Regions from separate parts of the Ruegeria sp. CH6 genome, predicted to be linked through region 2. Evidence: riboswitches for the same ligand, from Rfam matches in the RefSeq annotation. Region 2 holds a riboswitch; each other region holds the start of a gene.
What was found. Region 2 has a riboswitch for cobalamin ahead of ACR0CW_RS21370 (hypothetical protein). Riboswitches for the same ligand answer to the same signal wherever they lie in the genome.
Positions count from the first base shown of each region.

Region 1: another riboswitch for cobalamin. It lies ahead of ACR0CW_RS10435 (aromatic ring-hydroxylating oxygenase subunit alpha); the one in region 2 lies ahead of ACR0CW_RS21370 (hypothetical protein).
Region 3: another riboswitch for cobalamin. It lies ahead of ACR0CW_RS10800 ((2Fe-2S) ferredoxin domain-containing protein); the one in region 2 lies ahead of ACR0CW_RS21370 (hypothetical protein).

Region 1 covers NZ_JBQFQS010000003.1:362,414-372,208, forward strand. The annotation lists gene ACR0CW_RS10405 (UbiA family prenyltransferase) at 1-404, shown strand, start outside; gene ACR0CW_RS10410 (PEP/pyruvate-binding domain-containing protein) at 401-2,860, shown strand; gene ACR0CW_RS10415 (BtaA family protein) at 2,850-3,950, shown strand; gene ACR0CW_RS10420 (hypothetical protein) at 3,947-5,275, shown strand; gene ACR0CW_RS10425 (hypothetical protein) at 5,275-6,120, shown strand; gene ACR0CW_RS10430 (AMP-binding protein) at 6,032-7,534, shown strand; cobalamin riboswitch at 7,853-8,056, shown strand; gene ACR0CW_RS10435 (aromatic ring-hydroxylating oxygenase subunit alpha) at 8,139-9,392, shown strand; gene ACR0CW_RS10440 (FAD-binding oxidoreductase) at 9,398-9,795, shown strand, end outside.
Region 2 covers NZ_JBQFQS010000019.1:7,908-17,702, reverse strand. The annotation lists gene ACR0CW_RS21410 (N-acetyltransferase family protein) at 1-327, opposite strand, end outside; gene ACR0CW_RS21405 (SRPBCC family protein) at 364-831, opposite strand; gene nudC (NAD(+) diphosphatase) at 871-1,854, opposite strand; gene ACR0CW_RS21395 (bifunctional 2',3'-cyclic-nucleotide 2'-phosphodiesterase/3'-nucleotidase) at 1,959-3,917, shown strand; RNA gene ffs (signal recognition particle sRNA small type) at 3,957-4,055, shown strand; gene rsgA (ribosome small subunit-dependent GTPase A) at 4,230-5,258, shown strand; gene ACR0CW_RS21380 (alpha/beta hydrolase family protein) at 5,290-6,147, opposite strand; gene ACR0CW_RS21375 (TetR/AcrR family transcriptional regulator) at 6,232-6,792, shown strand; cobalamin riboswitch at 6,841-7,058, shown strand; gene ACR0CW_RS21370 (hypothetical protein) at 7,147-7,554, shown strand; gene ACR0CW_RS21365 (protein-tyrosine phosphatase family protein) at 7,556-8,059, opposite strand; gene ACR0CW_RS21360 (DNA polymerase III subunit gamma/tau) at 8,233-9,795, shown strand, end outside.
Region 3 covers NZ_JBQFQS010000003.1:440,456-450,250, forward strand. The annotation lists gene ACR0CW_RS10770 (hypothetical protein) at 1-40, shown strand, start outside; gene ACR0CW_RS10775 (pyrophosphohydrolase domain-containing protein) at 41-427, opposite strand; gene nrdF (class 1b ribonucleoside-diphosphate reductase subunit beta) at 427-1,398, opposite strand; gene nrdE (class 1b ribonucleoside-diphosphate reductase subunit alpha) at 1,410-3,533, opposite strand; gene nrdI (class Ib ribonucleoside-diphosphate reductase assembly flavoprotein NrdI) at 3,515-3,928, opposite strand; gene nrdH (glutaredoxin-like protein NrdH) at 3,944-4,165, opposite strand; cobalamin riboswitch at 4,248-4,439, opposite strand; cobalamin riboswitch at 4,565-4,770, shown strand; gene ACR0CW_RS10800 ((2Fe-2S) ferredoxin domain-containing protein) at 4,859-5,578, shown strand; gene ACR0CW_RS10805 (ABC transporter substrate-binding protein) at 5,565-6,497, shown strand; gene ACR0CW_RS10810 (FecCD family ABC transporter permease) at 6,498-7,505, shown strand; gene ACR0CW_RS10815 (ABC transporter ATP-binding protein) at 7,495-8,250, shown strand; gene ACR0CW_RS10820 (TetR family transcriptional regulator C-terminal domain-containing protein) at 8,527-9,168, opposite strand; gene ACR0CW_RS10825 (ABC transporter permease) at 9,358-9,795, shown strand, end outside.

The sequences.
Region 1 (9,795 bases), on a different contig from region 2:
CCGGAGGGGCTGCATCAAAACTTTGGTTGTTTCTAACGCTGTCTTTTGTGAATGGCTGCGTTCTCGAGATCGGACGCAAGCTATGGTCGCCCGAAAACGAAATTGACGGCGTAGACACCTATTCGGGTCTTTGGGGGTATCGGCGCGCCGCCATTGTTTGGCTGGGCTGTGTTGTGCTGTCCTTTGGGTTTCTGGTGGGCACAGGGTTTGCAACTGATGTTGGATGGATAACCGTCGTGGTCGGGGCCGCTGCTTTGGTGCCCTGTGGTCTTGCTGCACGCAGTTATATGACGGCACCAACGCCTAAGGCACAGGACAGGATGGATACAATCGCGGGACTGTGGGTGTTTTTTTGTTATGCCACAGCGGGCTTTTTGCCGTTTCTGATCGGAGGCTTCAGGTGACCTTTATCGTCTATCAATCCGATGCAACTGATCCGACGGTGGTCGGAGGAAAAGCCACTGCGCTATCAAACCTCGCCCGTCACGGGTTCAATCCACCTGCGTTTTTTGTCATAACCGATGCCGCTTTCCGCGCAGGTAAGACAGGGCCCGTTGCAGCTCGCGGGCTGAGTGATGCGATCAGCGCGGCATTGAATACGTTGGGTCCGGGACCTTATGCAGTGCGCAGCTCCGGTCGGGCTGAAGATGGTGCCGAACACAGTCATGCGGGGCAGTTCGATACAGTCTTGAACGTCACCGGCAGCAAGGTGCTGTCGGCGGCGAAACAGGTTTGGCAATCAGGATTTACGGATTCTATTGCTACCTATCGCTCGGTCAAATCCGGGGGCGAGGCAGAAGCCCCCGCCATCATTGTACAGCGCATGATTGATGCGACGACCGCCGGTGTCGCTTTCTCGGCCGATCCGGTGACCGGACAACGAAACACGGTAGTCGTGTCCGCCGTCAAAGGTCTAGGCGACGCCCTGGTGGCAGGTGAGGTTGATGGTGAGGATTGGACTATTGATCAAGACAGGCAGCCTGAATGCGCCCAAGCCACGGCTCAAGTTTTGACACCGGACCAGGCGCTTCAGGTGGCAATGCTGGCGCGCAAAGCGGAAGAGGCTTTTGGTATCCCACAAGACATCGAATGGGCGTTCGATGCGGATGGGCTGCACATACTCCAGGCACGACCAATTACGACCGAGCTGAGACCAGCTGCGGTGCCGGATGATGCGCTTACCATTTTTGACAATTCGAATATCGTCGAAAGCTATCCGGGCATGGTCAGTCCACTGACCTATTCCTTTGCCGTGCATGTCTACTCTCGGGTCTATCGCGCCTTCGTGCGGCTTTTGGGTGTTTCGGATAGAACCGTCGCGCAGAACTCGGCCATCTTCGACAATTTCCTTGGGCGCATTGATGGGCGTGTTTATTACAATCTGGTCAACTGGTACCGGGCTCTGGCGCTGCTGCCGGGGTTCTCGCTGAACCGCGATTACATGGAAACGATGATGGGTGTGTCCGAGCCCATGCCGCGTGAAATCACGGACGGGATTGGTCCTGCTCCTGCCGAAGGCGCGCGCAAGATTTTGGAATACGCCAAACTGGCTGCGGTTGCGGGCAGCCTGATCTGGCAGGCCGTGCGATTGCCGCGTACCCGGCGCAACTTCTATGGCAGACTAAATAACATTCTGGATCGTGATCTCGACATAGAAGCAGCGAACGCGACCGAACTGGCTGCTGAGTATCGCCATATCGAAAGTACCCTGCTGGATCGCTGGGACGCACCGCTTGTAAATGACTTCCTGTGCATGATCGCTTTTGGCGCATCACGCAACCTGCTGCTCAAGTGGTTGGGTGAAGACGGGCTGTTGCTGCATAACGATGTCATGATCGGTCAAGGCGATATCATCTCAGCCGAACCGGCGCAGCGAATTGCCCACATGGCTCACTTGGTCCGCGAGGCCGGGATTACTGATCAGTTGAGTGCGGAATGCCGGATTGAGACCCTTGCCCCCTTTCCACAGATCGAGGCTGAAGTTCGGTCTTACTTGGACAAATTCGGGGATCGATGCACTGAGGAGTTGAAGCTCGAGAGTATACCGTTGCGCGATGATCCCACCAGCCTGTTGATGGCCATCGCAGCCAGTGCAGCTCGTCCCGAGGGTAAGCGACACACCAGCACTGAGCCGGACTGGAAAACCCTGTTTCCTGCCAATCCGCTGAAACGCTACCTGTCTAAATGGATCATAGGCTGGGTCAAGGCCCGCGTTCGTGACCGAGAGAACCTGCGCTTTGAACGTACCCGTATCTTCGGCCATGCCCGGCGTGTTTTTCTTGGCATCGGTCGAGAGTTTTCTGCAAGGGGGTTGCTTGTCGAACCCCGCGACGTGTTTCATCTGACGACGTATGAGGTCTTGGGAGCCGTAGAAGGGTTCAGTCTTTCGCCTGATCTGAAAACCATAGTTGCGCAACGCCAACGCGAAGATGCTGCAGCGTCCCTGCGTCCGGACCCGCCGGAACGTATCGAAATCCGAGGTCCCGCCATTTCTCCGATCTGGGCGGATACGGAAGAGTTCGATAGCGATCCGGAGCGTGTGAAAACTGGCACCGGTTGTTCAGCCGGGCAAGTAACTGAAAAAGCCCGTGTGATCCTTGACCCGCGGACTGAGGCGCTGCAACCCGGCGACATCCTTGTGGCGCGTCACACCGATCCGGGCTGGATTGCGGTGTTTTCGAACGCTTCGGCCATTGTTGTGGAACGGGGGTCGCTTTTGTCGCATTCCGCAATTGTGGCGCGCGAATTGGGCATCCCTTGTGTTGTTGGCCTGAAAGGGGCCACGCAATGGATCAAGGATGGTGAAACCCTGTCGGTCGACGGGGCAAGTGGCAAGGTGGAACGGTGCGATGGGGTATAGTGAAATCGAGAGCAAGGCAGATTTCGACCATATCCGATATGCTCAGTTGTGGGAGGATGCGGACGTTCTGACCGACGCGCTGGGCGATTGCGCGGGGGGCACGCTGGTGTCCATTTGTTCTGCAGGGGATAACGCGCTGGCTATGCTAACGCTGGACCCCGCGAAAGTTGTGGTTGTCGATCTTTCACCGGCGCAGATTGCCTGTCTAAAATTAAGGATCGGGGCTTTCCAGTCTTTGACACACCCCGAATTTCTGGAACTGACAGGATCGCGGCCCAGCAAGAGGCGAGCAGAGCTGCTGACGAGGGCTTTGAAGGCCACTGATCCTGAAACAAGCGTCTTCTGGGCCGGTCTTGCCCCTGATGTGGAGCGTTACGGGATAGGCGGGGTCGGCAAGTTCGAGCGGTACTTTCGTATTTTCCGCACACGGCTTTTGCCGTTTGTACATTCCAGACGTACGATTGATGAAGTCTTTGCACCCCGGTCGCCGGACGCGCGCGAGGTTTTCTTCGATACGCGCTTTAATACCTTCAGATGGCGGCTGTTACTGAATGTATTCTTTTCTCGCTTTGTGATGGGGCGCATGGGACGCGACAAGGCGTTCTTCGATCACGTTGAAGGCAGCCCTGCCCAGCATGTGGCGCGTCGCATTCGCCACGCAGGCGTTGATACTGATCCGTCGCAAAATCCCTATTTGCACTGGATTCTGAAGGGTACGCATGGCGACGCGCTGCCGATGGCCTGGCGGCCTGAGCATTATGATACCATCCGCGCTCGCCTCGATCGTCTCGATATCAGGCCCGGATCGTTAGAGGCCTTCGTTTCAACCGGTGAAAAAGCCAGCGGGTTCAACCTGTCTGACATTTTCGAATATATGTCGCCTGATGTGTTTGCGCAGGTCTACGGATCAATCCTGTCAGCTGCCGCGCCAAAGGCTCGTCTTGTTTATTGGAACATGATGGCACCGCGCCGTTTGCCCGCTTCATTTAGAGGCGAAGTTGAAACACAACGCGAGATTGAGGCTCGGCTAAAAGCACGGGACATGGCCTTTTTCTATTCAGACTTTGTCGTGGAAGAGGTGCTCGCGTGAGTGTCATGGTCCAGATCCTGCTGGCCTTGGCTTCTGTTCTGGCCCTGTTGGGATTGATGGCAGTTGTCCGACGGCTGGCGCAAAAGGTTGGCTTAAACGCAGAAGTACAACGTAAACTAATGCATGTCGGAACCGGGCTGTTCACGCTGGTTCTGCCGTGGATTTTCCCGGATCGCTGGCCGGTCTACATGCTGATCGGGGTAACGATACTTGTAATGTCGATCTTACGTTTGCCCCGGTTCTCACGCGGTCTGGGTGCAGCTTTGCACAGCGTCGAACGCACCTCATATGGTGATTTCCTGTTGGCGATTTCCGTTGGACTTTGTTTTTTGCTGGCCGGGGAAAACACTCTGTATTACGTGCTTCCGATCGCCGTTTTGACACTGGCGGATGCTGCGGCTGCGCTTGCCGGAACGACATATGGAACCAAGCGGTACGTGGTTGAAGATGGCGACAAGAGCCTGGAAGGGTCAGTAGTATTTTTTGTCGTTACGCTGTTGGTTTCCATCATCTGCTTTTTGTTTTTGTCGAAACTCCCGCCGTCCAACATCATGATGCTGTCCCTTATGGTTGCGGCCTTTGGCACATTGGTCGAGGCACAAAGCTGGCGGGGCTTTGACAATCTGTTCTTGCCGCTCGGCTTGTTGATTTTTCTGAAAGCCCATTACTTTAGCTCACTGGCAGAGCTGGCCGTGCTAACCATTTTGTTCTTTGCTGCTCTGGTCAGTTTCGGCGTGGTGGGAACAAAGCTGGGATTCACCAAACATACGACCCGTGTCTATGTTGTTGCGGTTTTTCTGCTGCTGGCAGCCGCAAAACTGCAGAACACAGTACTGCCTATCATGGTTCTTGCCGCACACGGTTGGGCGCGCACTGCTTCTCCTTGTGACAGTAAGTATCCCGATCTGGATATCGTAGCCGCCTTGGGGCTTTTGGGGTTCGGTTGGCTTGCGGTGGGAAATGCAACGGGATGGGATGCGATATCTTTTTTTGGAGTCAGTGCGATGGGGTTGGCCATGGGGCTCACTGCTGTGGCGCTGCGCACTATTCCTATTGCGATACCGCTGGTTGCCGCGGTCCTGTTTCTAATTCGTATCTGGGCGGTTTCCCTGAATTCTGATCAATCGAACTGGGCTGAACCCCTGACCGCGCTCTCGCTTGTATCACTCGCAATTATGGCGATTGTGCCCCTGGTTTTTCCGCAATTACTCCAAAAGAACCGTGTTTCGAGGCTCACGCTTTTGGCGGTTCTACCCCCGCTTGCCTACTACATTTGGTTCATAGCAGGATCTATTGGCGACGGATTTGTCACCGGAGTTGTATGATGACGAAAGAGAGCATTCAGACTGACGGTGCCAAACTGTCTGTTTATCTGCAGGGCCCCGATTGGGCTGGCGTCCCAGCTGCAACAATCGGCGACTTCTCGTGTGAGGCCCCAGAGGCCGGCTTGGAAGCTCTGCAAATGGCAATTGAACGTGTCCGGCATGCCGGGGTTGATCGGATCATTGGCCCGATGTCCGGAGATACTTGGCACAGCTACCGGTTTGTATCGTACAGTGACGGTTCAGCACCCTTTTTGATGGAGCCGACAAACAAATCACATGAGCCCGACGTGTTTAAGGCAGCGGGATTTACCACCATCAGTAAGTATTTCTCGGCACGTGTGCCATTGGCAAAAACGACCAAGTCTTCTCCTGCTGCAACCGACGCATTTAATGTCGAGCCCTGGGACGGAACCAACCCCGAAGAATTATTCCGGCAAGTGTATCATCTATCTGTTGAGGCTTTTTCCCGAAACGCCTTCTATAAGCCTATCTCTGAGCGTGATTTTCTTGCTATGTACATGCCTGTCGTTCCGATGTTGAAGCGCGAGCTTATCTTTTTTGCCCGGCGTCCGGACGGCTCATTGGCGGGCTTTCTGTTTGGCATTCCGAACTATGCAGAAGGCCCAAACCCGACAGCGGCAATCTTAAAGACCTATGCAAGCCTTGAACGTGGCGCAGGTCGCCATTTGGCCAGTCAATTCCATATGTCTGCCCTGAAGCTTGGCTATGAGTCCGCCATCCACGCGTTGATCCATGATGACAACCAATCCGCCAATCGCAGCGTTGTCGAAGGGGCAACGGTATTCCGGCGGTACAACCTGTTTGGGCTGCGTCTGGATGGCTAACCTGCTGGACCATTTTGCCATTGCGGTTGATCGACACCCGGACCGGACGGCCATTGTTGAGGGCGACGGTCGCGAGATCACCTTTAGTGCGGTGCAGATACGAGCACAGCAATTGGCCAGTAAGTGGAAGCGCAAGGGAGTTGGCCAAGGCGATTACGTTCTACTGGCGATGCCGGTCAACGCTGATCTTTACGCTAGCCTTGCGGCCTTATGGTCATTGGGCGCAACAGTGGTTTTGCCTGAACCGGCGATGGGACTCGCGGGGTTGCGTCACGCAGCGAGAACGACCCAACCCAAGGCCTTTTGCGCATCAGGTCACTTTGCTTTGCTGAAGTTCGTTGTGCCGGAACTGTTTAAGCTGCGTCTTTTACTACCAGGCAGTGCCCGCAGTGACCCCGGAGTCGCGGCTGTTCATGACAGTGACACGGCGCTCATTTCCTTCACTTCCGGCACCACAGGTCAAGCCAAGGCCATACCCCGCAGTCACGCGTTTCTGATGGCGCAACATGATGCCATTGCGCCGCTTCTACACAGTGATGCAGTCGAACGGGATCTGGTTGCGTTCCCGGTTTTCACCCTGATAAACCTTGCGGCCGGGCGTACGACTGTTCTGCCGAATTGGAAAATGAGCAATCTGGATCGACTATCTCCCGAGCAGTTAGCGGGCTGGATATCGAAGCAGCAAGTTACACGGCTTTTGATCCCACCGTCTTTGTGCGAAAAACTTGCGCAGTGTAAAGATACCGGCCAACTGCACACGGTTTTCACCGGCGGCGGCCCGGTGTTTCCTGACCTGGTTGAGAGGCTGCTCGCCAATACTGGTCTGGACGTGGTCTGCGTCTATGGGTCAACCGAAGCTGAACCGATTGCGCATCTTGATGTACGTGACATCTCCGAAGTTGACCAACGTGAAATGGCAGCAGGCAAGGGGCTTCTTGTCGGGTTTCCGGTTTCGCAAATCAAACTCCGAATTCGAAACGATGAAGTTCAGGTCGCGGGCGATCATGTAAATGATGGCTATCTTGATCCCTCGCACTCCAAGGAAAACAAAATCAAAGACGGCACCACGATATGGCATCGAACAGGCGACGCGGGTCACTTGGATGAACGGGGGCGTTTGTGGCTGCTGGGTAGACTGGGGAGCGATGTAAGAACCCCGACTGGTCGCACCTTTCCTTTCGCAATCGAAATTGCAGCCCGGCAATGGCCGGGCGTGACGAACAGTGCGCTTATGAACTTCGAAGAAAGCCCCGCTTTATGCATTGAAGGTGACGCGGGTCAGCTATCAAACTGGAGTAGTCTGGCGCAGGAACTGGGTATTGCCAAAGTGATCCACGTGAGAAAAATACCAATGGACAAACGCCACAATTCCAAAGTTGACCGAGTAAAACTTGCTCACTTGTTGGGTTGTTGATCCTCGGTAGTTTCCCTTCCGTGTTCCGACGGGAAACAGCAGTCGAGCACAGTTTTGTACCTGCCGGCTAGTCGGCAGAAAAGTCCAGCAACTTGCAATAACCAACTACCAGTAGATCTACCCGCCGCACTGAGAGAAAATCTAAAGCGCAGCTTGGGCTCATTAGAGGCATTTGTCGGAACTGATCGGTCTGGGCCAAACCATTTGAGGATTGGATGTAGGAGAACAATCGCACGTATTGATTTGCGTGCGAGGAATCCGATGTCTGTTTTGCGTCCGCGAATGTCGCAAGTATTTCAGCGGTTAAAAGCGACTGAAATAACTTGGTATTCGTGAGGTGCCGCTGTTTGATTCTCAGGCAGCGGAGAATTGGGAAGCCGGTGTAAGTCCGGCACTGCCCCCGCAACGGTAAGGAAGGTCAGGTTCGACAATCAACCACTGGGACGAGGATCCCGGGAAGGTGTCGCAACCGGGCGCAAGTCCCTTTCAAGTCCGGAAACCAGCCTCTCAGATATGTCAAACCGCGGGTGGCGGTGGGGGCACGAGTTTCGGACGTGATCCTCGCGCGCCTCCGGACGGTTCCTCCTTGTCATCTGCCCAAGCAATGCCGCGGGGCGCGGCAGGAGAGCCAGAAGTGAACAATATCCAAAGCCTGTTGGCGCGTCGAAACCTGGGTTATGCTCTGGAACAGGCGTTTTATACCGATCCCGAGATTTTTCAGACCGACCTTGAAACCATCCATTATCGCGACTGGCTGTTTGCCATCCCGGCGTGTGAATTGGTGAAATCGGGCGACTACGTTACGTACAATGTAGGTGCCTACCGAGTGATTATTGTGCGCGGCTCCGATGACCAGATACGGGCGTTTCACAACACGTGCCGTCATCGCGGTTCGATCATCTGCAAGGCTGCAAAAGGCAATGCGCCGAAGCTGGTTTGCCCGTATCATCAGTGGACCTACGAACTTGACGGCTCATTGCTATGGGCCCGTGACATGGGGTCGGACTTCGATCCCAAACAGCATGGATTGAAGACTGTCCATTGCCGCGAGCTTGCCGGGTTGGTCTATATATGTCTTGCGGATGACGCGCCAGATTTCGACACCTTCGCCAATACAGCGCGCCCGTATCTTGAGCCGCATGATCTGGGGAATGCCAAGGTCGCCTTTGAAAGCTCAATCATCGAGAACGGCAACTGGAAGCTGGTTTGGGAAAACAACCGCGAGTGCTATCACTGCGGCGGCAACCATCCTGCTCTGTGCCGGACTTTTCCCGACGATCCGGGCGTTACAGGGATCGAAGGCGGTGAGACCCCGGCCCACATGCAGACCCATTTCGACCGGTGTCAGGCTGCGGGTATGCCATCGCAGTTCTATCTGAGTGATGATGGTCAATACCGTCTGGCGCGTATGCCGCTGAAAGAAGGCGCTGAGAGCTATACGATGGACGGAAAGTCTGCCGTGCGCCGCTGGTTGGGCCGGTCGCCCTTTGCCGATGCGGGATCGCTTTTGAAGTTCCACTATCCGACCACGTGGAACCACTTCCTTGCCGATCACTCGCTTGTTTTCCGAGTCACTCCGATCAGCCCGACAGAGACTGAGGTCACTACCAAATGGTTGGTCAACAAGGACGCGGTTGAAGGCGTTGACTACGACGTGAAACGTCTGACCGAAGTCTGGGTCGCCACGAATGACGAAGACCGGCAGGTGGTCGAGGACAACCAGCAGGGTATCAACAGTCCGGCCTATGTACCTGGTCCATATTCACCCATTCAGGAATCCGGCGTGCTGCAGTTCGTGGATTGGTATTGCAACACGTTGTCGGCTCGCTTGGCGCCGGACACGATGGCGGCGGAGTAAGGCTGATGAAAGATCTGAACACGCTCTCTTCGGCCATCTGGCAGGATGGCGAAATGCTGGAATGCGTCTCTGTCGTGCCCGAGATGCCGAACACCGCCAGTTTTTCATTCCGTGCCCCGTCTGGGGCGCAGTTCGCCTATCATCCAGGTCAGTTCTTGACGCTCGAAATCCCAGCTCCGAGTCAACCCGGAGGGGTCGTTCATCGCACCTATACGATCTCATCATCGCCGTCGCGGCCACGGTCGATAACCATCACTGCCAAAGCGCAAGCCGACAGTATCGGCACGCGCTGGATGCTGGACAACCTTCAACCCGGTATGCGTCTCAAAGCCATTGGGCCTGGGGGGCTGTTTACCAACGCCCAAAGCCAGGCAGGAAAGTACCTGTTTATCTCGGCTGGCTC
Region 2 (9,795 bases):
TGCATGAGTGCGCTCGAACAGTTTTCGCCCGATTCCACGCCGCGCCGCAGTTGGCCTGATGTGGGTTCCGATCACGCCCCAGCCAACAGGCGCGCCATAAGGATTGTCTTCAATCGCCAGAATCAGCGCCTGAAATCCGAGGATGTTACCGTCTTCATCTTCGGCAACGGTGCACCGCAAGTTGTTTGAGTGGGTAATGTAGTGCGCCCGAGCAAACTCTGAATCGCTTGCCGAGTGCCGTTTCCCCGCCGCCACAAGCTCTTGCAAAACAGAAGCAATACCTTCCGCGTCTGCTTCATTTGCATTTCGGAATGTCAAAGGGCTCATCATATCCTCGCTCAGAATAAGGACGTATTGCAGACCTCACGCACCGTGAAGGTGTCGTTCCTCCAACTCTCTGGCGAACTCACCTAACCGAAGTTGAAATTGCCGACGAAAGCGTGATTTCCCGAGTTTCAGGGACTGAAGCAACAAACGTGCAGGCAAAGACTTTGCGGTTAGCGCAATCTCCATACTCATACGCGTTCTGCGTTGCGACAAGGCGAGAAACTCGATCGTCGTAAGTCCGTTCAGGCCCTTACTGGTTGTTTCAAACTTCATCACTTCGGGACGCGCGAACTCGCTCATCAAGACCGAAACCTGACGGGGTTTACCACGCACCTTGATTTCCGTTTCCCAAAGCGTGCCAACAGAGACCGGCGAATGCTCGTCCACCCGGCGCACCTCGATCCCGCGTCGCATAGCCATGCGCTCAAAACGTTCGAAATCGGAGACCATTTCAAACACCCGATCAATAGGCGCTTCGATGTCTTCGCGAGCTGAAAATTGCATGTTGGTCTTTGCTTCTCTTGCCTGTGAACCAGTGTTTCCTCAGTCCAGTGTATCCGCAAGCCAGTTTTGCAACAGAAAATGCGCAATAGCACCCTTGCGCGCTGGCAAAAGCAACGGATGCTCACCGGCAAAGGCCTGCATCATTTCGGACTTGCTTACCCACATGGCGTCTTCGATTTCAACAGGATCAATCTTAATATCGCGTGACAAGGCCTCACCGGCGCATCCGAACATCAAAGACGCCGGAAATGGCCAGGGTTGGCTGGCCAGATAGCTGACCGCACCGACCGGAACGCCAGCTTCTTCCATGACCTCGCGTCTTACCGCAGCTTCCAATGTCTCGCCTGGCTCCACGAACCCGGCAAGCAGCGAGTACATCCCCTCGGGCCATCCCGGAGAGCGCCCCATAAGGACGGAATCCCCATGTGTTATCAACATAATAACAACAGGGTCGGTACGTGGAAAATGCTGGCCTCCACACGAGGGGCAACTCCGCTGCCATCCAGCTTGCGAAACTTCGCTCTGTGCGCCACATCTGGCACAGAACCGGTGCGTCTCATGCCATCCGATCACAGCCTTGGCCGTCGCAGCCAGTTCGGCATCCCGCGGCGAAAGGCGTGTCATGATGCGACGCAGTTCGGCAAATACAAACCCATCCGGCAAATCCGGATGCTGTTGTTCGGTTCGATCAACAAACTCGCCGACACCGGATAAATCCAGCCCCTCGGCAGCCCATTCCGAGATATCCATGGCAAACATGGGCAAGTCCGCTTCAGATAGCCCAAGGAAAACCGGCGTTTCGATCGCACCGCCCGGGCCTTTCTGAACCAGGTCATGCGTCATCGGAACGAAAGCCAAACTGTCCAACGCCTCGCCACAAACCAAGATCTTTCCCCGCCAAAGCAGCAAACAGCGCGCCGACGGGTCGTTCTGAGCGACAGCAAGTCTCTGCGCATCGCTTCGGATAAGGGCCGCCCGGTCAAGACCCGAACCTCCAAAAGTCACCTGTTCAGCGCGTTTCATTCTGGCCCCTCAGCTTTTCGCCAAGGGGTGCCACGGCTTCGGCTCCAGAGCAATGGATATTCGTAGCCCCAAAAAATCAGACATACTCTCGAATAACCGTATGGTTGCTCAAGTATTTACATGTATTCTACTTTTTAGTGCAAACGTTCACTCAATCACCACCAAAAGAAGACAAATTGATCAAGAATAAAGTTCCCTGCCGTTGCCAGAATCAAACGATCTGTGGGCGCATTCAGATTCTGGCGACATCAGATCTTCATATGAACCTGGCCAGCTTCGACTATTATGCTGATCGCCCAGACCCAGCAGTCGGATTTACTCGAACAGCGACACTTATCCGTACGGCACAGCAGCAGGTCAGAGAGAGTGGCGCGCTGACATTGCTGTTCGACAATGGCGATTCTCTGCAAGGGACTCCGTTTGGCGAATGGGCGGCAGAGGAGAAGGGTTCGGAACACCCTTTGATGAAGGCCTTTGGTCTGTTGGGTTATGATGCCATCGGACTCGGCAATCATGATTTCAGCTTTGGCTTGCTCGCGCTAGACAGCATTCTCTCTCAGGCACCCTGCCCTGTGGTTTGCAGCAATATGAAGCGCAGCACGGGCGACCAGAGCTGGCAAGAATACGCGGTCTTGCGGCGCTCTCTCACAGTCGCCAACCGGGAGTTTCCAATTCAGATCGGCGTATTGTCCGTATTGCCACCGCAAACTGCGCAATGGGAGGCGCATCGCCTGATGGATCAGGTGAAAGTGGCCGACATCATGTCATCTGCGCGCAGAACTGCATCCCGGCTACGTCAAATGGGGTGTGATCTGGTCATCGCGCTGGCCCATTCCGGATTGGGACAGTCCGATGCTGCCACGGGGTTGGAAAATGCTGTGATCCCGATGGCCGCGATTGATGAAATAGATGCGATCATCGCTGGCCATACGCATCTGACCTTACCCGGGAAAAACCATGACGAACTGGAGCATGTTGAAAATCACATCGGTCGAATCCATGGCAAACCTGTTGTCATGCCGGGTTTCGCCGGCTCGCACCTGGGCATCATCGATGTTGCCGTCGAACGTGAGCCTTCCGGTCGCTGGCGCATCGTAGACAGCTCAAGCCAGTTGCAGCCAATATGTTCTGCCAATGAGAACTTACCTGTTCCGGAAGACGCTGAATTAAAGAAGGTGTTTTCGCACGGGCATGCGCACACCAGAGCACGTATGGCCAAGCCAGTAGGGCAGACATCCAAGCCTCTGCACAGCTTTTTCAGCTATTGTGCGCATGATCGGGGGCTGGCCCTGGTTGCCGCGGCACAGGCCGCTGCTCTGCGGCCATTCTTGTCCGGAACCAAGTTTGCTACCCTTCCTGTTTTGTCCGCGACAGCACCTTCAAAATTCGGAGGACGCGCTGGCCCTAATCATTATACACATGTGCCGGCAGGTGAAATTTCGATGAGACATGTAGCAGACCTGCACGTATTTCCGAATGAGCTTCGAGCCATATGTGTCAGTGGAGCCCAACTGCTTGACTGGATCGAGATGTCTGCAGGAATCTTCAATCAGCTAGATAAATGTCACGAGGCTGAGTTGAATAATCCGCACCGGGCAGGGCACAACTTCGACATATTGCACGGCGTGTCATACGAGATCGATTTGTCGCAACCCGCCCGCTTCAGCGCAGGTGGTCAATTGATCAATACTACGAATTCGCGAATCTGCAACTTGCGTCATCGCGGCAGTCCGGTGGAGCAGGATCAAGAATTTATCGTAGCGCTCAACAACTACAGAGCCAGCGGAGGTGGGCATTTTCCGTTTCCCGAGCACGTGAAGGCCATCAAGCTTCCTCCATTGCGATTACAGGATATCTTGCGTGACTATGTGTCCGGCAAATTACCCGCTGATCCGCTGGAGAAGGCACAACGCCCGTTTTCGTTCATCGGCCAGCCGGGATCGCTGGCGGTCCTCAGAACCGGGACGGGCGCCGCGGATTATCTACAAGAACTGGCAGAATACGAACCGCAAATTCTCGATCAAGACCCTGATGGATTTCTCAGGATCAGACTAAGCCTGTGATGGGTTGTCATTGCACTGCCAAATCCCTATATCGGGCTTCGAGAGGTTGGCGCGGGCGAGCGCCTCGCCAACCTGGTCAGGTCCGGAAGGAAGCAGCCACAACGAGTCCCGCTTGGGTCGATGTCCAGCCTCTCACTTACCGCCAATTCGGCGATCAATCCGCAGCCAAAGGAGGGCTTTGATGATTGTAGTACAAATCCCTCAGGCAGTGCGGCGCTGATCTAGCGGACACTTCCGACTGCCTGAACACATCACCCACGGATGCGCGTGCGCCATCTGTGCGGCTTGCTGTTTCTGAACACAGGCAGATCAATGTCCCTTACACTGTCGGACCTCGGATGGTCCTCTCACTTTGCCGCGCAATATGCGGCTGATCCAACATACACTCCCTATCGCGTGAGCGCAGTTCACCGTGACCGTCTGATCGGAATGCATCCTGACGGCGAAGCAACATTGCTAAGTAACAACCAATCTACTGGTGATTTTGCTGTCGGTGATTGGGTTTTGGTCGATGAACACATGCGTATCCAACGACTGCTGGACAGGCGCAGCCTGCTAAAACGCCGGGCCGCAGGCACCAGTGCTGGAATCCAGTTGATTGCGGCCAACGTCGACGTTCTGTTCATCGTCAGTTCCTGTAACGCAGACTTTAACCTGCCTCGGCTGGAACGATACTTGGCACTTGCACATCAGGCTGGTTGTTATCCAGTGATCGTGCTGACCAAGGCAGACACGTGCGATGATCCGAAAGACTATGTTTCACGCGCAGAATCACTGGCACTCTTTCTGACGGTTGTGCCAGTGAATGCCCATGATGACGATGACGTGCGACAGGTCCTGAATTGGTGTCCAAAAGGGCAAACTGCGGCTCTGATCGGCTCATCAGGTGTAGGTAAAACCACACTGACTAACGCTATGACTGGCGCAAACGAAGCTACCGCGGAGATACGTGAAGATGATGCCCGTGGACGACACACGACGACCTCGCGCGAGCTGCACCAGATGCGTAACGGCGGTTGGCTGATCGACACCCCCGGTATGCGCGCCCTGCGTCTGCTGGATGCTCAAGAAGGGGTCGATGAAGTATTCTCGGATATCGTCGAACTTGCCGAAACCTGTCGCTTTGCGGATTGCAGCCACGAAACCGAACCAGGTTGCGCGATCCAGGAAGCCATCAGCGCCGGCGAGCTCGACCCGGCGCGTCTAGAGCGATGGAGGAAGCTGCGACGCGAGGATCGGCGTAACTCTGAAACAATCGCGCAGTCGCGCGCACGTGACAAAGCCTTTGGGAAAATGGTGCGATCCGTGATGCAGGATAAGAAATCACGCAAACGGTTCTGAAGGAAAGGGCACCGCCATGCGGTGCCCTATTTCACGCGATCAACCGGGGCCAAACCGCAGAGTTGCGACGGGCAAACGCCCCGATGTGCCCCACACCCTTGAGGCCAAAATCGCCGGGCTTCAACAGGTGACGTCTGGCAGCAGGCCCGTAGGCATCTGCAAGTCGCCAAACTGCATCCGGCGGCACCATCTCATCATCCTCAAATGTAAGAACGTCGACGGGCGCATCCGAACGCGACCAATCCGCTTCAGGCAGTGTAACTCCGGTCTCGGGCAAATAGCTTTGAGGCGCGGTACACCACTTTCGCCACTGCCAGTACACTTTTGGTGGCAGGTCAGCTCCAAACCCAACCAACTTACCCGGCAGATATCCCTTCAGGCGCACGATCAGGGGAGCGTGACCATACCAGAACAACATAGCCAATGCACGATATGGCCAGGGATGATCGGATACGGTCACCAGTCCCGAGCAGACACAAATCATCCGGTCAATCTGTTCGATTTCCGGCTGGACCGGACCCAACATCCCGCCAACCGAATGACCAATCACCCAGAGCTTGGCATCCGGAAATCTTCTGCGCATCTCAGCACGGGCCGCTGGCATATCGACAAGAGCCCAATCGGCCATGGTCACGTCGCTGTCCTGCAAGCGCCCCGAAAGGGAATGGCCAAAATCGCGGTAGTCGTATGTAAGGCAGGCAATACCCTGCTCGGCAGCCAGCCACTGTGCAAAATGCCTGTAGTAATCGCGTGGCACGCCGGTGGCGCTGTTCAGAACCACAACTGTATCAGGCTCGGTCGCAGGCAGGAACAGACGGGCAGACAGCGTCGCTGAACCAGCCGGAAACTGAAAATCCTCGATGAGCGCATTCTGCTGGCTGTCCAACATTGCATCCTCCAACCAAGTCTGGACCAATCAGTCTAATGATTCCATCTGGACCATTTGGTCTAGTGCTGTCAATATCGATGAAAGATGACCAAACGTCCGCTACCAACCCGAGATCGCCTGATCCAGACCGCCGCCGAGCTGTTCCAGCGCTCGGGGTACAACGGCGTTGGGTTGTCCGAATTGCTGGCAGAGGCGCAGGCCCCCAAAGGCTCGCTTTACCATCATTTTCCAAAGGGAAAGTCCGATCTGGCCCTTGCTGCGGCAAGCTGGGCGTCAGACGGAATGCTGGAACTGATTGCGGTCTCTTTCAAAGACGCACGCGACTTTCGCGATGGTATTGAAACCCTGTGCCACAAGATCGCAAAGCTCTTTGACAAATCCGGTCGCTGGGAGACCTGCCCTATATCCGCCACCCTGTTCGAGGGGCCGGAGAACCAACTTTTCAGGGATCACGCATACCGCCTGTACGAAAGCTGGATTGCGCAGGTCCGCGGGCATGCCGAACGCTTTGGCGTCGATCATCCTCAGGAAACCGCCGATACACTGTTCATTATGCTTCAGGGCGGATGGCAACTGGCCCGCGCGCGTCGAAATTCGGATGTATTGCGCAACCTGCCGAGGTTTCTGCCCGCCAACGTTCTCTGAAGCGTACTGAACGCGGCGGAATGCAGCTTGACTCAAGCCGACCACAAGCATTAGCGGTTAGGCGATGGTTCTCGTATCGGACTGGTACGGGATGAAAAGGGAACACGGTGCGGTCCTGCCCGAAACGTTGGAATGGACCTATGCCGCGACTGCCCCCGCAACTGTAGGCGGAGAGCAATGCCGAAATGCCACTGGCCAATTGGCTGGGAAGGTCGGCGAAGCGATGACCCGCAAGTCAGGAGACCTGCCATCGGAACTGAAACCGAAACTCGGGCGGGGTGTCCGGGCAGGGTCTGACCGCATTGCGTAGTCCAGCCTGTACCAAGCCCCCGTCTCACGCGCGGAGGGCGCAACATGATCTGGAAGAACGAGACACACGAATTTACGGCTACAGTTTGCCAACGGACAGGCAAAACCTGCCCCGCGCTGGCCAGGATGGCCCGTGCTATGGCGCAGGCCATGACAACAGCTGGACCAATAGCAACGCGAGAATTCGAAATCGAAGGCAGCAGCGAGCTGACCCACTGCCCGGATGGTTGCACCGCCCGCTTTCGCGCGGGACCTGATCAGATCAGGTTTTTTTGCGGTTCAGATACGTCCGTCGAGACCAACGCGCTGGATGAATATGCAGACATGATGTTTGGCTCAGCAAATACCGCTTTGCCTTCCAGCATTCTATCCAGTCCACCATATGCGCTACTTGAGGCCAATGCGCTCGTCCCAAGGCAAAATGTCGATATCAGCCAGCACGCGGCTGCATGATTCAGTGCTCGAGCTGCGGCTGAGCTGCCGATGTCGCCCAGTTTAGCTGATCATCAGTTTCAACTGCACATGGCCGCACCTTGCGTAACCTCTGGAGTGCGTTTTCGGGTCTTTCACCGCATTCGATCATCAGACGAAGCACAATCATCCCCGACCGTCCGCAGCCACCGCGACAATGAACCAGTACCCGTCCTCCGCCCGAGAGTGCATGTCGAGCTGCTGCGCTGGTCTCGGTCCACAGCTCATTGATTTCTGGTGACGGCGCACCGAAATCGGTCACCGGCAAATGCGCCCATCGACTAGCCCGGCTTTGAATATCGCTGCCGAAATCACCTGCGCCGAGCTGCACCATCTCGGCCTCAGTTGTCATCGAAATGACAAGACCTGGCTTCCAGTTCGCTATCAGATCCAAATCGCCGGAATAGTCGCCGTCTTTGCCGGGTATCGACGTCAGCGCGAGCGTGCCATTTCCAACCTGCAGAGCATAGATCACCAGCTGAGACACAAATTACTCCTCCTAAGAAATGGCATGCAACAGAACTCAGTTTTTCGAAATCGGTCCGGCCAGCTTATGCGCATCGGCTGGTATTCCCAAACGAAATTCGTGCCTGTGCGCTGTGGACGTAAGCCGCGGGGACAACTACGCTGCATCCTTGATACGAATCCGCCAGAGCAGACATGACCGACACACCCAGCCCCGCCTATCAGGTCCTAGCCCGAAAATACCGCCCAGAAACCTTTGCTGATCTCGTCGGCCAGGATGCCATGGTGCGCACGCTGAAAAACGCGTTCGAGGCCGACCGGATCGCGCAGGCCTTTATCATGACCGGCATTCGCGGAACGGGCAAAACGACCACCGCTCGGATCATTGCAAAGGGCATGAACTGCATTGGCCCCGATGGTAATGGCGGACCAACGACTGAACCTTGCGGGAAATGCGAACACTGCGTTGCGATCATGGAAGGCCGCCACGTCGACGTGATGGAAATGGACGCCGCAAGTCGGACCGGCGTCAATGATATCCGGGAAATCATCGACAGCGTGCGCTACCGCGCCGCCAGTGCCCGCTACAAGATTTACATCATCGACGAAGTTCACATGCTTTCGACCAGTGCATTCAACGCGCTGCTCAAGACGCTCGAGGAACCACCCGAGCACGTAAAGTTCATCTTTGCGACGACCGAAATTCGCAAGGTCCCGGTCACCGTTCTTTCCCGGTGTCAGCGCTTCGATCTGAGGCGTATCGAGCCAGAAGACATGATTGGCCTGCTGAAAAAAATTGCCGGGTCAGAGAACGCTCAGATCGCCGAAGATGCGCTGGCTTTGATCACCCGCGCTGCAGAAGGTTCCGCGCGCGATGCGACGTCACTGCTGGATCAGGCGATTTCGCACGGCGCTGGCGAAACCAGTGCGGATCAGGTTCGCGCAATGCTGGGCCTTGCGGATCGGGGACGGGTTCTTGATCTGATTGACATGATCTTGCGCGGCGATGCGGCAAGTGCACTGACTGAGCTTGGTGCCCAATATGCCGAAGGGGCTGATCCGCTGGCGGTACTGAGGGATCTGGCCGAAATTACTCATTGGGTTTCCGTCGTTAAAATCACACCGGACGCGGCCGAAGACCCAACCGTTTCGCCAGACGAACGCGCACGTGGCCAGCAAATGGCCGAAGCCCTGCCGATGCGGGTGCTGACGCGCATGTGGCAAATGCTGTTGAAAGCGCTCGAGGAAGTTGCCGCCGCGCCCAATGCGATGATGGCAGCGGAGATGGCTGTCATCCGTCTGACCCATGTTGCCGACCTGCCAAGCCCCGAAGAACTGATTAAACGGCTGCAGGATGCTCCTCCACCGCCAGTTGGTGGGCCGGGTGGTGGCGTACCGGTGCCTAGCAATGGTGCCCCGGTTGCGCAAGCACACACCCCCGCGACACCTGCCTATGCATCGCCACCGCGTGGCAACGGCGGCGCGCCTTCAGCCGCGTTGGCGCAGGATGTTCAGGCAGCGCTGGCGCGCTATCCGAGCTTCGAGCATGTGGTCGAACTGATCCGGTCGAACCGGGATGTCAAATTGCTGGTCGAGGTGGAAAATGGGGTTCGGCTGGTATCCTACCAACCCGGCCGAATAGAATTCACGCCAGCATCGCAAGCACCTGCCGATCTTGCCGCCAGGCTAGGATCGTCTCTGCAACGCTGGACCGGTAATCGCTGGGCTGTTTCCATTGTATCCGACGGAGAGGCGCCG
Region 3 (9,795 bases), on a different contig from region 2:
CGCAGTTTGGCTGACACCAGCTGCGGTTTCGATGCGTTGACTATGTCCGCCGCAGAACGCGGGCCAGATCGGGCCGCCGGAAGTCCGGCCCTTTCAGTACTTTGCCGTCCTCGCGGAGTACGGGCCGTCCATCGGCTCCGAGTTTGGACATGTTTGAGGCATGAACCTCATCCATCGCTTCCTGCTTGAAGCCGTGCAGGCCAAACTCGAGAAACGTTCCGTCAAGCACGTATTGAATGTCGCAAAGCGCATCCAGAACTTCAATCAGATCACCAGCCTCGACTGCAGTACGCAGCTCGGCCACTTCCTCTTCGAGGATCGCGAGCCGCATCTGCGCGCGCTCATTGGGAATCGACGGGGCGTCAACGACCGGTACGTCGAACGCCTCGTGCCATTCCTTGACGATTGCTAACGTGTCTTTCGGCATCAGAAGTCCCAATCCTCGTCTTCAGTGGCGACAGCCTTGCCAATGACATAAGACGAGCCTGAGCCCGAAAAGAAGTCGTGGTTTTCACTGTCGGGGCTAAGTGCCGCCAGAATGGCCGGGTTCACTTCGGAGACTTCGGGCGGGAACAGGGCTTCGAAACCCAGGTTCTGCAACGCCTTGTTGGCATTGTAATGCAGGAACACTTTCACATCCTCGGTCAGGCCGATCTCGTCATACAGCTCTTCGGTGTACTGGTTTTCGATGCCGTAGAGTTCGAACATCAGACCAAAGCCATAGTCCTTCAGTTCCTGCTGTTCCGTCTCGGACAGCTTCTCATACCCGCGCTGGAACTTATACCCGATGTAATAACCATGAACCGCCTCATCCCGGATAATCAGCCGGATCAGGTCGGCGGTGTTGGTCAGCTTGGCGCGACTAGACCAATACATTGGAAGGTAGAAGCCGGAATAGAACAGGAAGCTTTCCAGAAACACCGACGCGATCTTGCGTTTCAAAGGATCGTTTCCGGGCGCGTAGGTGTTCAGGATTGCCTCGGCCTTGGCCCGCAGATGCGGGTTTTCTTCGGACCAGCGGAAGGCCTCGTCGATCTCCTTGGTCGAACACAATGTTGAGAAGATCGAGGAATAGCTGCGCGCATGCACCGCCTCCATGAAGGCGATGTTGGTCAGCACGGCCTCTTCGTGGGGCGTCACGGCATCTGGCATCAAGGCAGGGGCGCCGACCGTGTTCTGGATCGTGTCCAGCAGGGTCAGACCGGTGAAGACGCGGATGGTCAGCTGCTTTTCGTGGTCCGTCAGCGTCGCCCAGCTTTGGATATCGTTGGACAGCGGCACCTTTTCCGGCAGCCAGAAATTGACCGTCAGGCGGTTCCAGACTTCAAGGTCCTTGTCATCCTCCAGCCGGTTCCAATTGATGGCGCGGGGGATTTTGGTTTGGATCATATCTTTCATATCGTTTCCCCTTACAGCGAGCAGGATACGCAGCCCTGCACCTCGGTCCCTTCAAGGGCCTCCTGGCGCAGACGCACGTAGTAGATGGTTTTGATGCCCTTCTTCCACGCGTAGATCTGGGCGCGGTTGATATCGCGGGTCGTGGCCTCGGACGGGAAGAACAGCGTCAGCGACAGGCCCTGATCCACATGTTCGGTGGCCGCCGCGTAGGTGTCGATCAGCGCCTCTGGGCCGATCTCATAGGCATCGCGGTAGTATTCGAGGTTGTCGTTATCCATGAAAGCCGCTGGATAATAGACACGGCCGATCTTGCCCTCTTTGCGGATTTCGATCTTGGACACGATCGGGTGGATCGACGAGGTCGAGTTGTTGATATAGCTGATCGACCCGGTTGGCGGTACGGCCTGAAGGTTGCGGTTATACAGCCCGTGTTTCATCGCGTCCGCCTTCAGCGCCGCCCAATCGTCACGCGTGGGCAGAGTCATTCCATCGAACAGAGCCTTCACCCGATCACTTTCGGGCAGCCAGTCACGGGTTGTATATTTGTCAAAGAATGCGCCTGAGGCATAGCCAGAGTCTTCGAACCCTTTGAACGACGTCTTGCGTTCCTGCGCCAGTTCGCAGGAGGTGCGGATCGCGTGATAGGCCGTGGCCGCGAAGTACACCGATGTGAACTCAACACCTTCGGCCGAGCCATAGTGGATATGTTCCCGCGCCAGAAATCCGTGCAGGTTCATCTGGCCCAGACCGATCGCGTGGCTTTCATCGTTGCCCCGACGCACCGACGGCACCGAGTCGATTGCCGACATTTCGGACACCGCCGTCAGCGCGCGGATCGCAGCGCCAACAGTGCGTCCCAGATCGCCGCCATCCATTGTCTTGGCAATGTTCAGCGAGCCGAGGTTGCAGGAGATATCCGTGCCCAGATGCGAATAGCTGAGGTCATCGTTGAATTCGGATGCTTCATTGACCTGCAAAATCTCGGAACACAGGTTCGACATGTTGATCCTGCCCGCGATGGGGTTCATCCGGTTCACCGTGTCTTCGAACATCACGTATGGATAACCGGATTCGAACTGAATCTCGGCAATGGTCTGGAAGAATTCCCGCGCGTTGACTTTGGATTTACGGATTCGCTTGTCATCGACCATCTCGTGATACTTCTCGGTCACCGAGATTTCCGAGAGCGGCACGCCATAGACCTTTTCCACGTCATGGGGCGAGAACAGGTACATATCGGCGTTCTTCTTCGCCAGTTCGAAAGTGATGTCAGGGATCACCACGCCAAGGCTCAGCGTCTTGATGCGGATTTTCTCGTCCGCGTTTTCGCGCTTGGTGTCGAGGAACCGCATGATGTCCGGGTGGTGCGCGTTCAGATAGACTGCACCCGCGCCTTGCCGCGCACCCAGTTGGTTGGCGTAGGAGAAGCTGTCTTCCAGCAGTTTCATTACCGGGATCACGCCGGAGGACTGGTTCTCAATTCCTTTGATCGGTGCGCCGTGCTCGCGGATGTTGGTCAGCAGCAGCGCCACACCTCCGCCGCGCTTGGACAGTTGCAGGGCCGAGTTGATGCCGCGCCCGATGCTCTCCATGTTGTCTTCCAACCGCAGTAGGAAGCACGAGATCAACTCACCGCGTGAAGCTTTGCCTGCGTTCAGGAAGGTCGGCGTGGCAGGCTGGAACCGGCCATCGAGGATTTCCTCCATGAAGGACATCGCCAGCGCCTCATCCCCACGCGCCAGTGCCAGCGCGGTCATGACAACGCGATCCTCATAGCGCTCAAGATAGCGCTGTCCGTCGCGGGTTTTCAGCGTATACGAGGTATAATACTTGAACGCGCCCAGAAAGGTCGGGAAACGGAACTTCTTGGCATAAGCCGCATCCCAGATCTTGCGCATGAAGTTCTTGGAATACTGGTCCAGCACGGCCTCTTCATAGTAGCCTTCGGACACCAGGTATCCCAGCTTTTCATCCAACGAATGGAAGAACACGGTGTTCTGGTTCACGTTCTGAAGGAAGTATTGCCGAGCGGCCATGCGGTCAGCGTCAAAGCGGATCTTCCCCTCACCATCATAGAGGTTCAGCATCGCGTTCAGCGCGTGATAGTCCTGCTCGTTTATGCTGCTGTCGAGCATTGGTGTCTCCCTAGTTTTTCCAGCCCGGCGCGGACGCGGGCGATGTCGGTCTCTGTTCCGGCCAGCTCAAACGTGTAGAGCAGCGGTACGTTGCATTTCTGGGCGATAATGCGACCGGCCAAAGCGTAGGTCGCACCGAAATTGCGGTTGCCTGTGCCGATCACCCCAACGATCCCGGCGCGTCTGTCCGGTTCGTTCAGAAACCGGATCACCTGTTTCGGAACCGCCCCACGTCCTTCGCCATCGGCATAGGTGGGGCTGATCAGCACATAGGCGTGTCCGGGGTCAGGCAGCGGGTCCATTCCATTCGGAATGCGGAAAGAGGTCAGGCCCAGCCGCGAAACAAAGCGGTGGGTGTTTCCGGATTTCGATGAGAAGTAGACCAGCGCCGGGATCGGCGCTGCCATGGATCAGGCCAGTTGGGCGATCATGTCGGGGCGGAAGCCCGACCAGTGGTCACTGCCGGCCACAACGACTGGTGCCTGGCGATAACCCAGCTCGGTCACATGGGTCATGGCGCTGTCGTCCTGCGTCAGGTCCACGACATCATAATTGATGCCTTTTGCATCCAACGCTCGGGTGGTCGCGGTGCATTGTACGCAGGCGGGTTTGGAATATACGGTAATGCTCATTTATCCTCTGTCCTTTTAATCAAAGCCGAGGACGCCATGGGCAAACAGGCCCGTCAAACGCCCCCGAACCCTCCGTTCGTGGTTATCATTCGAGCTTGCGGCAGGTCTCCTGGCTCGCGGATCATCGTTCGGTCTGGCCTTCCCAAAAGCGTGCTTTCAGTGGCGTGTTCAGCCGAACTCTCCGCTCACAGTTGCGGGGGCAGCGCCGGTTTTTCACCGGTTTCCCTCTTAGCTTTCGACAGGAATCGAAAGAACCGAAGCAACACTATATTGGGTTTCACCAGGGCAAGTTGTCAATATATAGAGTGAAGTGTAGCGAACTTCTTTGTCCGCTCGTGCAGGTTCTGGCAAAATACCAGCGATCAGCCAGCACGTACTCTTGTCGAATCAACTTTGCTTGTGTTTTTTCGCCGTGATGGTTCCTTGAGGTGATTGCCGCAAGGATAAAAGGGAATTCGGTGCGGACGTTTGTCCAAATCCGAAACTGCCCCCGCAACTGTAAGCGGTGAGCAACCCGTCAGAGCCACTGGATCGCCCAAGATCCGGGAAGGGACGGCAAGCTTTGATCCGCAAGTCAGGAGACCTGCCATCATCAGGATGTAACCAACCGGGCGGAGGGCCCGAGGAGGATGAGATGATGGATATCTTCGGGCCAGTGCATTGTGCCGACCTGCCTCCTGTTTCGGGGCAGAGATGGACGCATTTATCTATTTGATTTCGGCAAATTACGTCAGCCAATCCCGGTTCCGCCACCTTGCAAACGCTCTGATTGAGGCCGCGCCTACAGAAGCCCGTGCTGTCAGGTTGGAGGCATCCGGTGATGGGCTTTGGCATGCTCTAGATGATCTCACGGAGCAGGGAGCCAAGCGCATCGAGTTGCGTCCAATTGGTTTGCCGTTTTCCCAGAGCCTCGAAAACTGGTTGCCAAATGCGGCAGCAAGCTGGTTGCACAGGCGGGCAAAAACCGCACCTGAGCTGTTCTTCGCCAAACCGCTGCAAATGGATTCAGACGTCATTCGGGCTGCCGCAAATGCAGATGTTCTGCTGAAACCGATTAGGCCGAAACCTTCCGGTGAGCTCGGCAAAGGGTGGGACAGCCCTCCTGCCTTTCGCCACCATCTATTCGTCTGTGCAGGCCCGCGATGTCACCTGAAAGACGCCCCCAATCTGGTGGATGCGCTTAAAAAAGAACTCGGCCATGCAGGTAAAAGCTCTGAATGTCTGGTGACCACAACCGGCTGCCTGTTTCCCTGCAATGCGGGGCCAGTGATCGTCCACTATCCACACGGCGATTGGTATCGCGTGGAGAACCTAGACGACATCCGGACCTTTGTTTCTCAGGCGCTTTGCGCTGGAACCACTCCTCGATCACTGCTTATTCATCAAATAGGAGATACACATGAACCTGCATAAATTCATCGTGCCGCTTGGATTTGTCGCGGCTACAGCCCAGGCCGATCCGGTCACCGTACAAAGCTGCGGGATCGATTACACCTTCGACAAGGCGCCAACGCGGGCGATTACCCTGAACCAGCAAGCGACCGAAGTGATGCTGGCGCTTGGGCTTGAAGGTTCGATGGTTGGTACCGCTTATCTGGACGATGAAATGCCAGCCCAGTGGAAAGCGGCGTTTGAGTCCGTCCCGGTCCTGGCCGAGAAATACCCGGCCGCAGAGGTGGTGCTGGCCAATGAGCCGGATTTTCTGTTCGCGGGTTTTGGGTCCGCATTTTCCGAAGACAACCTTGGATCAGCGCAGAAATGGCATGATCTGGCTATCGGTACCTACCTGGTTGACGCATCCTGCAAGGAAGCGCATCCGAAGGATGTACCTTTGACCATCGAGCCGATCCTGAACGACATCGAAAAGATCGGGCAGATTTTTGATGTTGAAGATCGCGCGGGCAAGCTGATCGCTGAGACCCGTGCGCGTATCGAGGCGGTTCAGACTGACCCGGAAGGGGCTGGCCGTACGGCGTTTATCTACGACAGTGGCGATGAGACACCTTACTCGATCGGTTGCTGCGGAGGGCCTGCTTTGGTCGCAAGAACCGCCGGGCTGAAAAGCATCAGTGACGATGTCGAAGGCACTTGGGTCGATCTGGCATGGGAACGCGTGGTCGAGGCTGACCCCGATGTGATCCTGTTGATCGAAGCGGGCTGGTCTTCGGCGGGCGAAAAGCGTGCCTACATGGAAAGCGATCCGGTTTTGTCCGAGTTGACTGCTGTTAAAGAGGGTCGCTTCGTCACTGTTCCGTTCTCTGAAACCCTTCTCGGGATGCGTTTTGCCGATGGTGTTGAGAACCTGAACGCCCAACTGGCGGAACTCGAGTAAATGCAATCCCGGTTCCTTGTCCTGTTTCCCACGGCGATGGTCGTAATGGTGCTTGTCGCCATTGCGGGCATTCTGTGGGGGACAGCCGACATAAGCTGGTCGGATCGTGTAGCCATTCTGATGCGCAATGAGGATGCCCCGCGGGGGCTGTCCCTGATTGTGTGGCAGTGGCGCATCCCGCGCGTATTGGCAGTCGGACTGATCGGGGCCGGGCTCGCCCTTGCCGGGGCGTTGATGCAAACAGCCCTGCGAAACCCGATGGCGGACCCATACCTGATGGGTCTGTCATCCGGTGCCTCTGCGGCAGCGGTCGCGGCGATCATCTGGTTGCCGTCCGAAGTGACCGAAACCGTCGGTGTCCCCCTGATCGCGTTTTCAGGTGCAGCGCTGGCGTTTCTGATGACGCTTGGACTGTCTCAGCAACGTGGGCGTCAGCTTGATCCGCTGATTGTTATTCTGGCGGGCGTCGCTGTCTCGTTGATGTTCCAGTCGGTGACGGCCTTTTTCCTCTATATTGGGGATCCACATGTTACCCGTAACGCCTTGGGTTGGCTCATGGGCACAGCGGCGGGCACAGAGTGGCGAGAGTTGCCCTTGCTCGCGCTGGCACTTGTGGTTATTGCTGGCATGTTCTTGATGCGCGCGAATGCTCTGGACGCGACCTTGTTGGGGGAGGAGCGGGCTCAGGCACTGGGAATTCGCACAGAGCGCCTGCGTGTCATGATATTCGTGGCAACGGTTGTGTTGACCGGGTTGGCGGTTTCCGTCGCCGGCATCGTCGGCTTTATCGGCCTGATTGTCCCGCATATGGCACGGCTGCTGGTAGGTGCGCGGCACAGGGTTCTTCTACCCCTGTCGATGGTGCTGGGGGCGATTGTTTTGATTGCGGTTGACCTTCTATGTAGAACCCTACTGGCGCCGGAGGAACTGCCGCTTGGTGTGCTCTTGGCCCTGTTTGCGGCACCGCCTTTCATCCTGATACTGAGAGGTTTGCGCCGTGCAGTCTGATCCCGCACTCGATATCCGCAACTTGTCGGTGGATGTCGGAGGCAAGCCATATGTTCAAGGTGTTTCTCTGGCCGTCCCCAGGGGCGAGGTGCATTGCTTGCTTGGTCCTAACGGGGCGGGTAAGACCACTGTTCTTCGTACGATCTACCGCGCTGAGCGCCCTGCAGCAGGTGAAATCGCTGCAGATGGTCGCGATATTGAAGACTATGCCTATAACGAGTGGGCGCGGAAATGCGGTGCGTTGGTGCAAAGCTCTGGTTTGCTGGCCGGGTTGACCCCATCGGATATCGTTGAAATTGGTCTGTCCGCTCTTGGCCTGGACGGAGTTGATCTGGTTCTACGCAGAGATGAAGCACTTAAGCTGGTGGGGCTAATCCAAAAGCGGAACCAGCCTGCCGATCGCCTGTCAGGCGGAGAACTTCAGCGGTGTTACTTTGCTCAGTTGCTGGCCTGTGACCCAGAAATCTACATTCTGGATGAGCCAACCAACCATCTTGATCTCCACTACCAATTGGTGCTGTTGAACGAGGTCAAACGGCGAGGCCGGACGGTTCTTATGACCCTGCATGATCTGAATTTAGTGGCACGATATTGCGATCAGGTACATTTGTTGAGCAGCGGACGGATCGTCGATCATGGAAAACCGGCAGATGTCCTGTCACGCCAGAACCTGATGGAGCATTTTCTAGTCGACGCACATCTCAACATGCAGTCTTTGGTGATCAATGGTCCGGTGATGAGGTAGTTGTTAGTTTGCTCATCATTGAAGCAGATCAGATTGTATCAGAAAGGTCCCGATTTTGATATGAAGGTTTGTCTTGATGAGAGGTGGGGCAGCGGGGCGTGAAACACAAACTGCTTCATCGGGATCGGAACGAGACCGGCTCGGCGTGACGAAAAAGTTGCCCATTGCTGTCGGTTCAAATGAATTTCGTGCGCGCGTACGATGCTGTCATCGTGTTGATTTAAAGATGGAGATTATCCACTTCCTAAGCGCCTGTTAGGAAACTGGTCCCAAATCTCACTCAAGTAAGAGGGCACCGCTTAGGTCAAAGTGTTTGGGGAACATTGCCTGCAGAAATCGAAAAACAATTCTCATTGCCTCGGTGCGATCAAATGAATCCGGGTGGAGCAGATAATCGGTCCACATGCCTTCCAACATGGCGAGTGTGCCGTGGGTTGCATCCCGTGCAACCTGATTGGCATGTTCGATGTCGGCTTCTTTCGCAATTCGCGCGAATGCATTGAAGACCAGATTCCGAAGCTTTGCATCGCGTGTATCTGAAAAGGCTGCTATCGCTGCTCTGTTTCGGGCTTCCCCGCGAAATGCGTACCAAATTGAAACGTTCTTCTTGTTGAGGATGGCTTCACTCAAGTCTCCTCTGACAATCATCTCAATGTGTTCTTGGCCAGTTTGTCCGGTTGTTTCCAGCAGGGCATATATACCGTTGTAATACTGCTCGGACGAGTGCCGGGCAGCCTCATCAACAAGGTTATCCTTGCCGCCAAAATGTAGGTGGATCATGCCGCGGGACAGGTCGGCGCGTTGAATAATTTCGCTGACCGACGTCTCGGAGATTCCTTTTTCCGCAACTGAGTCGAGCACGGCCTCGATAAGAGTAAGGCGATTTCGTTCGCGTATCTGTTGGCGTTTTCCAGTCATTTCTTCCGGTGGTCTTGTTTGTTTTCAGCCTCTTGCAGCGCGTTCTAGCGTCTCTTGGCAGTTTGGCCAGTGCCGCTTGTGAAAATATCAGTTGACACAGCTTGCCTGAAAATTCCAGATTTAAATGGACGATTGTCCATTTTGTGATCGAGATCACCGCGCCACCGAAAGTTAAGTCAGCAGGGAAGCATGGCTGGAGTCATAAGAAGTGAGACGGGCAAAGGCCTTGCACTAAGCGCGCCTGCGACGCTTTACGTCGGCTTGCTGGTTGCCGTCCCGCTTTGCATTCTGGTTGCCTATAGTTTTTGGACGCAAAACTACGTCGAAATTGATCGCACGCTGACCTGGGCAAATTATCAGGAAGCATTTACCGATCCGCTGGTACGCCATCTGATGATCCGTTCAATAGTCATTGCGGGTGCTGTGACGCTTGCAACGGTTTGTTTGGCGTATCCTATCGCCTATTTCATAGCGTTCAGGACGCAGAAGAAAACGCTGTGGCTTTTGCTGATCACCATTCCGTTCTGGAGCAGCTATCTACTGCGCGTATTCAGCTGGAAACTGATCCTCGGCTTTAATGGTGTGATGAATTCGGCCCTGATTTCTCTGGGCCTGATTCAGGAACCA